DNA from 3 places in the Parabacteroides sp. AM17-47 genome. Region 2 is predicted to be linked to each of the others. Evidence: riboswitches for the same ligand, from Rfam matches in the RefSeq annotation. Region 2 holds a riboswitch; each other region holds the start of a gene.
What was found. Region 2 has a riboswitch for cobalamin ahead of accC (acetyl-CoA carboxylase biotin carboxylase subunit). Riboswitches for the same ligand answer to the same signal wherever they lie in the genome.
Positions count from the first base shown of each region.

Region 1: another riboswitch for cobalamin. It lies ahead of DW205_RS14665 (sirohydrochlorin cobaltochelatase); the one in region 2 lies ahead of accC (acetyl-CoA carboxylase biotin carboxylase subunit).
Region 3: another riboswitch for cobalamin. It lies ahead of DW205_RS04315 (porin family protein); the one in region 2 lies ahead of accC (acetyl-CoA carboxylase biotin carboxylase subunit).

Region 1 is NZ_QTLI01000017.1:77,907-80,183, forward strand. Features, by position in the region: gene aspT (aspartate-alanine antiporter) at 1-925, opposite strand, end outside; cobalamin riboswitch at 1,012-1,209, shown strand; gene DW205_RS14665 (sirohydrochlorin cobaltochelatase) at 1,337-2,254, shown strand.
Region 2 is NZ_QTLI01000005.1:42,238-44,514, forward strand. Features, by position in the region: gene accC (acetyl-CoA carboxylase biotin carboxylase subunit) at 1-1,009, opposite strand, end outside; cobalamin riboswitch at 1,095-1,296, opposite strand; gene DW205_RS04925 (sugar O-acetyltransferase) at 1,786-2,277, shown strand, end outside.
Region 3 is NZ_QTLI01000004.1:142,277-144,553, forward strand. Features, by position in the region: gene coaW (type II pantothenate kinase) at 1-842, shown strand, start outside; cobalamin riboswitch at 862-1,065, shown strand; gene DW205_RS04315 (porin family protein) at 1,357-1,965, shown strand; gene priA (primosomal protein N') at 2,053-2,277, shown strand, end outside.

The DNA.
Region 1 (2,277 bases), on a different contig from region 2:
CTGCCGGAAAATCGAGCAATTCAATGTCATTGACCTCGTCGCCAATCCAGTTCTCCTCTCCGATCACGAATTCCCGGCGACCGCTTAGAACAACCTCATTTCCGGTATGTAAAACCAAATCCGGTTTAACATTGGTTACTACATTATTAATACGGACACGCTCCACGAACAAATGCCGTCCCAATTGGTCTAAATACACCTCCAACTGCTTTACGCTTTTGCCATCCTTGAACCATTCATTACTAATCTTATAGGCCCGGAAAGTTACCGGACGGGCGGCAGGCATAAAGCCCGGTTGCTCGCTCTCGTCGTTATTTCCCATTTTAGCCTCTAGCTCTTTACACGCTTTTTTCACGTAGTCGAGTCCTCCTAAAAGACGTGGCCCGATATCACTCACTAACCATGCGGATCCTGCCGTACCGAAAATATAAGTTACCGCATAGGCCACGGGCATTACATTTACCATAGCGCTTTTATCCGTATCGCTAATATTCATCTGTCCGATCGTATCTTCGGCAACTCCTAATACTGCCGACATCGTCTGGGAGCCCGCCAATAATCCTGCGGCCTCGCCTGCGTTATATCCCATAAGTTTCGCTAACAAAAAAGGAACGATCAAACAAAATATACACATGACGGCGGCGAAAAGCATTTGAGGAAGACCTTCCTTTTTCAATCCCCGGAAGAACTGTGGCCCAACGCTATATCCTACAGCGAAGAGGAACATCAAGAAAAAGACGGACTTTAACGGTCCGCTTATATCGATTTTTAATTGCCCGATCAATACACCGACCAATAATACGCTGGTAACCGTTCCCAGCGTGAACTTCTTTATCTTAAACTTGCCAATCCAGAAACCGAGAGCTAAGGTTATGAAAATAGCTAGCTCCGGATAATGTTGAAGTAAATTAGTTATCCATTCCATATCTATTTATTTGATGTTAAACAAAAAAGATGCTATTGGAACAGGGATTCTTTGAAAGATGTTGTTACTTTTCGGGATTATTTATATAAATTTGCGACCGCTTAGGTGATAGAGTTTGTCTACCGACAACTCTATAAAAGGGAATCCGGTTAGAATCCGGAACAGTGCCCGCTACTGTGAAGCTCTTGAAAAGGAAAGCGTTCTGCTATGCCACTGTCTTAAGAAAGATGGGAAGGTTGCTTTCCGAGCCAGTCAGGAAACCTGCCAAGCGAAGTAATGATTAATTCCTCCCGGGGTCAGGAGCAATTAAGAGGATAGAAATATCACCTATATCCAAAAGATGTTGGAGACGGAATAATACGTTGTCTCCGTGGGATTGATATGTAATCTAATTATTAATATATTCATATGATGAGGAAACACTTACTATCTTTCTTCCTGCTGGTCATCAGCCTAGTTTGTCGTGCGCACGATGGCGAGAATTTTGTAGCATCCGATTTATTCGCCTCTTTACAACCGGGCGATAAGGCCGCTTTATTGATGGTACATTTTGGAACAACCCATGATGATACCCGTGCCTTGACAATCGACGCGATCAATCAAAAAGCGAAAGAAGCTTTCAAAGATGTTGAGTTGCGTGAGGCATGGACTTCTCGCATTGTAATGCGCCGCTTAAAAGCTCGTGGCGTAGAGAAACTGAACCCGATCGAGGCCTTGGAAAAATTAAAGACTGATGGTTATACACATGTCTTGATCCAATCCACGAATATAATCGAAGGTATCGAGATGGAATCCTTACGTAAGGATGTTGCCACCATGAAATCTTCTTTCAAGGAGATTCGTATCGGTAATCCTTTATTGTATACACCGGAGGATTATGAGGCGGTAATCGTCGCTATCACAAAAAATGGGGCGAAAGAAGGCGCTACTTTATTGGTAGGCCATGGCACTTATACTCCGGCGACGGCTCAATATGCCATGTTGGATTATATGTTGAAGGAGAAGGGATTCAAGGATTATTCCGTAGGAACCATCGAGGGCTATCCTACTTTTGATACGATGGTAGCCCAAGTAAAGGCCAATGGAACGAAGAAAGTCTTGTTGATGCCATTTATGTTTGTCGCCGGAGACCATGCGAAAAACGATATCGCCGGTGATTGGAAAGAGGAACTGGAAAAGAAAGGCTACGAGGTAAGCGTATTTATGGAAGGTCTGGGACAGAATCCGGATATTCAGAAGATCTTCATCGAACATGCCCGTTTCATGGCTAAACATAAGATGATCGATATCGTTGATAAGAAGAAAGCTTATGCGGTAGAGAAGGACTAAAAAAGTTCTCCAAATCTATGTTT
Region 2 (2,277 bases):
ACTCGATGGCATGTCCTCGTTGGAAAAGATCTTCTTGACGAAGATGCAAAACCTCATTATTGGCGATACGGATTTGTTCCTTTACCAAATCCACCCCTACCACTTCTTCCGTGATAGGATGCTCTACTTGTAGCCGGGTATTCATTTCCAAAAAATAAAAATGGCGGTCCTTATCTACAAGGAACTCTATCGTTCCCGCTCCGGAATAATGAACCGCTTTAGCCGCAGCCACAGCCTTTTCCCCCATTTCTTTACGTAAGTCCGCTGTTAGGAATGGAGACGGGCTTTCCTCTACTATTTTCTGGTTACGACGTTGAACCGAACATTCCCGGTCAAATAGATGAATGACATTACCATGGTTATCTCCCAATATCTGGAATTCTATATGATGCGGCTCCTCTACGAATTTCTCTATATATACCGTATCATCACCAAATGAGGACAACGATTCTGAACGAGCCGTATGATAAGCCTCGACAACCTCGCCCTTCTCATGTATCAGGCGCATCCCTTTTCCTCCACCTCCCATAGAAGCTTTCAGCATAACAGGGAAACCAATTTCTTCGCAAACCCGAAGCGCTTCTTCCGCACTTTGCAACGGTTGCTCCGTACCGGGAACCACAGGAACCTCTGCGGCGATCATGCGTTTGCGTGCGGCGATCTTATCTCCCATCGCTTCCATCGTCTCCGCTGACGGGCCGATAAATATCAATCCTTCTTGCTTACAACGGCGTGCGAAGTCCGCGTTCTCCGACAAGAAACCATAACCGGGATGTATCGCATCGGCATGGTGCCGTTTCGCCGCAGCGATCAGATTGTCTATATTCAAATAACTTTCCTTGGAAGCCGCCGGGCCTATCAAGGCTGCCTCATCCGCATACATTACATGCCGAGCGGTACGATCGGTCTCCGAATATACGGCAACAGTGCGAATCCCCATCTCCTTACATGAGCGCATCACACGGATAGCGATCTCACCTCGATTCGCAACAAGCACTTTACGGATCATGTCGCCACGAGGACATAAATTCTCCATAAATCATTAACTATTGATTCTTATTCTTTTCGTACTGCTTTCCTAATCCCTCGAGCAAAAACAGCCTTTAATGAATGGCAGGTCTTCTGACTGACTCCCATCTTGAAGCCTTCCCGGTCGCTAGAACCAGTGGCGATAGTGTTGTTTCAAGATGTTCTTCGGAGCTTCACAGCAGCGGGACTGTCCGGGATTCACACCCGATTCCCTTTTAATCCACATACCCGAATGGTATATGCGGAACCGATTCGGGGGCAAAGATAGTATTTTTTATTTAACTATCCACTTCAGCCAGGCCGGAATATACGGAATACACGGATCCCAAGTAAAATTCCGTACAATAAGCTCACAAGAGAAGCTTATGCATAAAGCATTAAAAATCAACATTAAAAAAACAGGATAATCTTTCTGCGAAAACACATACATGTTTTTGAAAAAAGTCGTACGTGTTTTCTGGAAAGGTCGTACGTGTTTTCCTGAATCCTTCCACCGAAAACAATAGCGCATGCTAAAATTTACAAGAAGCTCCACTTAAATGAGATGTTAAATGAAAAAGCCTTACTTTTTGTAGAGTCAACAGGCAAGTACAGTTTTTATACATTTCGTTTGTTCGTGTTCTCAGCTATTTTGTGTAACTTTACGTATGCTTGAAGGCATATCAATTTGAAGCTGCCTATTCTTGCTTGCGTTACCTTGTCGTAATAATTGGCTCAAATAAAGAATAAGACTCTACAATGAGATGAATTGAACACATGAAAACTGAATATCAAAAATGTATGGATGAGGAGCCTTTCGACGGCTCATCGCCCGAAATAACGGAAATGACTGTCCGTAACAAAAGGCTACTACACCAACTCAGAGAAACGGATTATGCCGACAATGAGGCAAAGCAGCGCATCTATCGGCAGATGTTCGGAAGTATCGGCAAGGATGTTTACATCGACATAGACTTCCGATGCGAGTATGGGAAAAACATCTATTTCGGGAACAAGGTGATCGTGAACATGAACTGTACGTTCCTCGATAATAACAATATCATTATCGGTAACAACGTGATGATAGCCCCCGATGTGAAAATATATACCGCAACTCATTCCGTTCACCTTGCGGAAAGGATGCCGGAAAGGACACATCCCGGAGCGTCCATCTGCGACACAATTGCCCGACCTGTCCTTATAGAAGATGGTGTATGGATAGGAGGCGGCTCTACAATCCTTCCGGGTGTGACCATCGGTAAAAACTCT
Region 3 (2,277 bases), on a different contig from region 2:
TAGGTATAGATGTGGGAGGTAGCACGACCAAGATCGTCGGCGTGGAGGATAAGAAGATCAAGAACCCGATGTTCGTGAAAGCTACCGATCCGGTAACCTCTTTATTCGGGGCCTTCGGTAAATATATTTATGATAATAACATCTCGCTCTCGAATATAGAGAAAGTGATCTTGACAGGTGTAGGTAGTGCTTATATCGATCAACCTTTATATGGCTTACCAACTGCGAAGACGGATGAGTTCCTTGCGAATGGGCTAGGGGCGCAATATAATACGGGACTGGACAGTCTATTGGTGGTCAGCATGGGAACGGGTACCTCCTTTGTCAAGGTACAAGGCTCCACGATCGAGCATATCGGGGGATTGGGTATCGGTGGCGGAACCATCCTCGGCTTGTCTAAGCTATTATTGAAAACGCATGACTTTCACCAAATAGCGTCTTTGGCCGAGCACGGTTCCTTGAATGATATCGACTTGCATATCCGGGATATTACGCCGCATCCGTTACCCGGCCTGCCGCTGGACGTGACAGCCTCTATTTTCGGAAAAGTGGACGCGAACGCTAAGGTTGAGGATATCGCTCTCGGTATCGTTCATATGGTCTTGCAGACCATCGGGCAAGGAGCTGTTTTCGCCTCGTTAAATGGCGATATCAAGAATATCGTATTGATCGGTAACCTAACTCGCTTGCCACAATGCCCGGATATTTTCCCCCGTCTGGAGGAGATGTGCGATGTCCATTTCAAGATACCGGAGTATGCCGAGTATCGCACGGCTATCGGGGCGGCTTTATGCTATATCAGGAACCGGGAATATAAGGATATTTTTTGTGGAAAGTGTTAGGCTACATCAAAACTTTATGTATCTTTGCTACATGCTTTGTTCCCTTTCGGCAATCGCCGGATAGGGATTAAAAGGGAATCGGGTGAGAATCCCGGACAGTCCCGCTGCTGTAAGCTTCATAAACGGGTTGAGCAATACTGTTGCCACTGTTCATTCAAGTGAATGGGAAGGCGCTTAAGACCGGAAGTAAGTCAGAAGACCTGCAAGGCGTGTATATTTTCGACGGCTTCGAGGAAAGGCCGGAAGAGAACGCAAGAACCTTATCCGGTTTTTACTATTCTTTATCCAAGGTTTTCTTATCAAGTCGTCTCATGGTTTCGGATAATTATTTTGCCATAATAATTAGGGAAAGAAGCATGAATCTGACCGACGGGATGAGCTCCGTGTGTAAGATGCATGCTTTCTTTGCGTTTAAAGGACTGGGGTATTCCGTGAACACTCTATAGAGAATATTTGTTTATTATTAGAAAAGTGCGTTTATTTGCAACGAGTAATTAACAAAAGAAGTATGAATATGAAGAAAATTGTGGGACTTGTTATGGTTGCCTTGCTAGCGTTGATGGCGCTTCCGGCGAACGCTCAGCTTAAATTCGGTATCAAGGGAGGTGTGAATATATCGTCTGTTCATTTCAACTCGGACGTGTTGAAAGCGGATAACGTAACCGGCTTCCAAGTGGGTCCGATGATCGAGACGACCTTACCGTTGGTGGGTGTCGGGATCGATGCGGCAGTGTTGTATTCGCAAAAGGGTTTGGAAACGACCTCGGCTGGCGGGGTTAAGACTTCGATGAAGACGGATTATATCGATGTTCCGGTCAACTTGAAATGGAAATTCGGTTTACCGATCGTCAAGGCGTATTTGGCAGCCGGTCCGTATATCGGTTTCCGTGTAGGCGGTGATAAATTTTGGGATATCCCGGGTTCCGTAGCGGATCAGGTGAAGGCGAAGAATTTCAGCGCAGGTCTTAACTTCGGTGCCGGCGTGGAACTGATCAGTCACTTGCAGGTGGGTTTCAATTATGGTCTGGGACTGACTGATAACTATAGCATTGAGAAGGTGAACCTCTCCGACGGTGCCGGAAAGAACCGTGGATGGTCTATCACGGCAGCGATCTTGTTCTAAATAGGTGAAAATAAAATGAGAGAGGCTGGGCTTTAGAAGTCCGGCCTTTTTTGTTATTTTTGGGCTCGTAATGAAACACCTGTTTGAATGAAATATGCGGACGTCATACTTCCCCTTCCTTTGGAGAATAGCTATACCTATCGGATACCCGAAGATCTGGAGAGAGCCGTGACTCCCGGTTGCCGGGTGATCGTGCATTTCGGGAAGAAACGATATTATACGGCTATCGTCATGGAGGTACACGACCGGGAACCGGTATCCGATTTTGAGACGAAGGAGATCTACGCTTTGCTGGATGCCACGCCGGTGCTC